DNA from 2 places in the Streptomyces sp. NPDC059909 genome. Region 1 is predicted to be linked to the other one. Evidence: predicted binding sites of a transcription regulator. Region 1 holds the regulator's gene; the other holds the start of a gene.
The links. The regulator HspR, encoded in region 1, represses chaperone genes until heat shock. The targets are predictions, from matches to a motif close to TTGAGNNNNNNNNNCTCAA.
Positions count from the first base shown of each region.

Region 2: the regulator HspR is predicted to act here: its motif matches at 1,162-1,180, upstream of lon (endopeptidase La).

Region 1 covers NZ_JBHWKX010000013.1:139,589-141,984, forward strand. The annotation lists gene ACFV9O_RS12455 (fibronectin type III domain-containing protein) at 1-815, shown strand, start outside; gene ACFV9O_RS12460 (heat shock protein transcriptional repressor HspR) at 878-1,324, opposite strand; gene dnaJ (molecular chaperone DnaJ) at 1,329-2,396, opposite strand, start outside.
Region 2 covers NZ_JBHWKX010000056.1:43,500-45,895, forward strand. The annotation lists gene lon (endopeptidase La) at 1-1,139, opposite strand, end outside; gene ACFV9O_RS29540 (GNAT family N-acetyltransferase) at 1,271-1,924, shown strand; gene ACFV9O_RS29545 (rhomboid-like protein) at 2,045-2,396, opposite strand, start outside.

The DNA.
Region 1 (2,396 bases):
ACCGGGCGGCGAGCGCGGACGGCACCTACACCAGGGTCGGTAGTACGAGTCAGGTCTCGTACCTGGACGCCTCGGCCCCCGAGGGCGTCACCTCCTACTACCGTGTGACAGCTCTCGACGCGGCGGGCAACGAGTCCACGCGATCCGCCGCCGTCAGCGGCAAGCGCACGGACCTCACCCCGCCGTCCGCCGTCACCGGACTGTCCGTCACCCCGACCGAGTACGGTTTCGCGCTGCACTGGGACGCGAACCCGACGCCCGACCTGGGGCGGTACGTCGTGTACGCGGGCGAACTCGTGGGCGACGAGGAGGAGAGGGTCTGCTCCGTGTACGAGGTGGAGTGGCTGTCGGCCGACACCACCTCGTACGCGTACGCCACCCTCCCGGACGGCGAGGAGCGCTGCTTCTTCATCGACGCCGTCGACGACGACTGGAACTCCCACTACAAGTGGACCCGTTCGCCGAACATCGTGACCGCGACCGAGCTCGACACGACGCCGAGCGTGGCGACGCCCGAGGGCTCGCCGCTGGACGTCACTGTGTGGCCCGCGGAGGGCGACGAGGGCAACCAGGTGACATGGCACGGGCTCGCCGAGGACTCTCCCGAGGCCGCGGGCGGCTACCGCGTCTACAGCTGGAACCCGGCCACCGAGGCCTATGAGAAGATCGCCGATCTCGGCAGCAATGTCGTCCCGTACTTCGACACCGGCGCCAGGCGTGGCACCACCTCCTACTACTGGGTGACCGCCGTGGCCGCGGACGGCACCGAGTCCCCGCCGGCGGGCGACTGGGCGGTCACCGCACCGGCGCAGTGACCTGAGAGACGCCGAGGCCGGGAGGTTCACACCTCCCGGCCCCTTCGTATGTCCTGCCGACGTCAGTCCCGCTTCGGCTTAGGCCGCCACACCACCAGCGCACTCGCCTGCTGCACGTCCTGGTACGGCACCAGATCACGCCGGTACGACGCGTGCACCTGCGCCTCGCGCTGCTGCATCGCCGCCGCGGCGCCCTCCACCGCCGCCGCGAGCTCGGCTACGCGGGCCTGGAGCGCCGCGACCTGGTTCTCCAGTTCGATGATGCGCTTGATACCGGCCAGGTTGATGCCCTCGTCCTGCGACAACGCCTGCACCTGGCGGAGCAGTTCGATGTCGCGGGCCGAGTAGCGCCGGCCCCGGCCGGCGGTGCGGCCCGGGGAGACCAGGCCGAGGCGGTCGTACTGCCTCAGGGTCTGCGGGTGCAGGCCCGAGAGCTGGGCCGCGACCGAGATGACGTAGACCGGCGTCTCGTCGGTCAGTTCGTAAGGGTTTCGACGTCGGCCGTCCATGGCGTCATGCTCCCTTCGCAGCCTGGAACAGTTCTGCCCGCGGATCCTCGCCCGCAGTCGCCTTCCCGTACGCCTCCAGGGCCTCGCGCGCCTCGGGGCCGAGGTCCTTCGGCACCGCGACCTCCACGGTGACCAGGAGATCGCCGCGGGTGCCGTCCTTGCGGACGGCGCCCTTGCCACGGGCGCGCATCGTACGGCCGTTGGGCGTGCCTGCGGGCAGCTTCAGCGTGACCGGGGGCCCGCCGAGCGTCGGCACCTTCACCTCGCCGCCGAGCGCCGCCTCCACGAAGGAGACCGGCACCGTGACGGTGAGGTTGTCGCCCTTGCGGCCGAAGACCGGGTGGGGGTCGACATGGACGACGACGTACAGATCACCGGCAGGGCCGCCGCGCTCGCCCGGTGCGCCCTTGCCGCGCAGCCGGATCCGCTGGCCGTCGCTCACGCCCGCGGGGATGCGGACCTGCATCGTCCTGGACGACTTGGCCCGGCCACTGCCGTGGCAGACCTCGCACGGGTTCTCGGCGATGAGCCCACGGCCCTTGCAGTCCACGCACGGGTCGGTCAGCGAGAACGAGCCGCTGCCGCCGCGCGAGACCTGCCCGGTGCCGACACAGGTCGGGCACACGCGCGGCGTGCCGTTCTTGTCGCCGGTGCCCGAGCAGGCCTTGCAGGGCTGCTGGCTGGACATCCGCAGCGGGACCGTGGCCCCGTCCACCGCCTCGGTGAAGCTGAGCGTCACCTCGGACTCGATGTCCTGGCCGCGGCGGGGCTGTGTACGCGCGCCGGCCCCGGCGCCACGGTGGAACAGGCCGCCGAAGACGTCTCCGAGGCCGCCCCCGAAGCCGCCGGCGCCGCCGCCCCCGGTCTGGGTGCCCCCGAAGAGGTCACTCAGGTCGAAGTTGAACGTGCCGCCGGCACCGGGGCCGCCTGCCCGGAAGCCGCCGTTGCCGAAGAGGGCGCGCGCCTCGTCGTACTCCTTGCGCCGCTTGGCGTCGCCGAGCACGTCGTTGGCCTCGGAGATCTCCTTGAAGCGCTCCTCGGCCTTGGCGTCGCCCTTGTTGGCGTCCGGGTG
Region 2 (2,396 bases), on a different contig from region 1:
TGCGCGACGGACTCGCCGAGCGAGGTCTTGCCCACGCCCGGCGGGCCGACGAGAGCGAGAACCGCACCCCCGCGCCGCCCGCCGACCACGCCGAGCCCCCGGTCGGCGCGCCGCTTGCGCACCGCCAGGTATTCGGTGATCCGTTCCTTCACGTCGTCCAGGCCCGCGTGCTCGGCATCGAGGACCGTCTTGGCGCCCTGGATGTCGTACGCGTCCTCCGTGCGCTCGTTCCACGGCAGTTCGAGGACGGTGTCGAGCCAGGTGCGGATCCAGGAGCCCTCGGGGCTCTGGTCGCTGGACCGCTCGAGCTTCTCGACCTCCTTGAGGGCCGCCTCGCGGACCTTCTCGGGAAGGTCGGCGGCCTCGACCCGGGCGCGGTAGTCGTCGGACTCGTCGCCCTCGGACTCGCCGTTGAGCTCGCGCAGCTCCTTGCGTACGGCTTCGAGCTGGCGGCGCAGCAGGAACTCGCGCTGCTGCTTGTCGACGCCCTCCTGGACGTCCTTGGCGATGGACTCGGCCACGTCCTGCTCGGCGAGGTGCTCGCGGAGCTGTTCGGTGGCGAGCTTGAGCCGGGCGACGGGGTCGCCGGTCTCCAGCAGCTCCACCTTCTGTGCGGTCGTCAGGAACGGCGAGTACCCGGAGTTGTCGGCGAGGGCCGAGACGTCGTCGATCTGCTGGACGCGGTCGACGACCTGCCAGGCGCCGCGCTTCTTCAGCCAGCTGGTGGCGAGCGCCTTGTACTCCTTGACCAGCTCGGTGACGGAGCCCGGCAGCGGATCCGGGACGGTCCCGTCGACGCCGATGCCCTCCACCCAGAGGGCGGCGCCGGGACCGGTCGTGCCCGCACCGATGCGCACACGGCTGCGCCCGCGGATCAGGGCACCGGGGTCCCCGTCGGAGAGCCGGCCGACCTGCTCGACGGTGCCGAGCACGCCCGTCGCGGCGTACGTCCCGTCGATGCGCGGCACGAGCAGCACCCTGGGCTTGCCCGGCTGGGACCGAGCGGCGGCCTGGGCGGCCTCCACCGCGGCCCGTACGTCGGGGTCGGACAGGTCGAGCGGTACCACCATCCCGGGCAGCACGACCTCGTCGTCGAGCGGCAGCACAGGCAGGGTGAGCGGTGTGGACGTCGAAGCCATGATCTCCCCTTCGGCAGTCAAGTTGAGCTATGCCGACTCAATGCAGGAGGGACGCCGGATGTTCCCGGGCCGGTGTTCGCTGTGAGCGATCGCCGATGCCGGATCGCGTGAGCAGCCGATGTAATAAGCACATGACAGATTCATCCATTACCGATGCGATACGGGCCTGGGTGGACGGCTGGGTCGTCTCGCGGGGGGCCGCGGAGCCCGTCGCCGAGCCCTGGGGCTTCACGATCGATGTCGGACTGCCCCGGCACACCACCCGCCACGTGCTCACCGACGGCGGGGCCGGCGCCGTCCGCAAGGTCGCCGCGGCAGCCAGGACGCCGGGCCGCCGGCTGAAGGTGTTCGAGGACCCGGAGAGGGTTCTCGCCTGGCTGGGGCCCGACTGGACGCCCGACGAGCCCGGGTTCCTGATGAGGGCGCAGCTGCGGCGCGAGGAGGCCGTGCTGCCCGCCGGGCACCGCCTGCGCACCTGGACGTACGGGAACGTGACGAAGGTCCTGGTCACGACGGACGACGGGACTTTCGCGGCACGCGGACAGATCGCGCGGGGCGGCGCGGCGCGGCCCGCGGTCGTCGACCAGATCGAGACCGCCCCCGGGCACCGGCGCAAGGGCCTCGGCAGCCTGGTGATGCGCACGCTCCAGAACGCGGCCGTCGAGGAGGGCGCCACGGCCGGGGTGCTGGGCGGGACACCCGACGGACGGGCCCTGTACGAGGCGCTCGGGTGGCGGGTGCTCGCGCCGCTGGTCAGCGTGTGCTACGACCCGAAGACACCCTGAGACACCTTGAACGCGGCGGGTGACCCGGGCGCACGGCGGAGCCGTAAAGCAACCCGGAGCCGCGGCCAGGTGTTCATCAGCCGCCCGGCCCCGTGCCGCCGCTCGTGTCCGCGTCCGCGGCTACGCCCGCACCCGCGCCCACCGGCGTACGACCGGCAGGCTCAGGACTCCGGCCAGGAGAGCCAGCGGATGGCCCCAGTCGGTGAGCGGGTCCTCGTACGCCAGGAGGTCTCCGAGCAGCACGACCGACACCCACCCCAGAACCACCGTCCGCACCATTGGCGTGAGCAGCCCGGCCAGCGCGCCTACGCAGGCCAGGAGGCCGAAGCTGATCCCGTAGTCGAGGCGGTGCAGAGACGTTTCGGGCAAGCTGCCCGCCGCGACGGAGAGACCGACCGGGATCTCCGTCGCGAGGGTCGCCGCCACATGCCCGCCCAGGAACACGGCCGCCGTGCGCCACGCCCCGATCCGC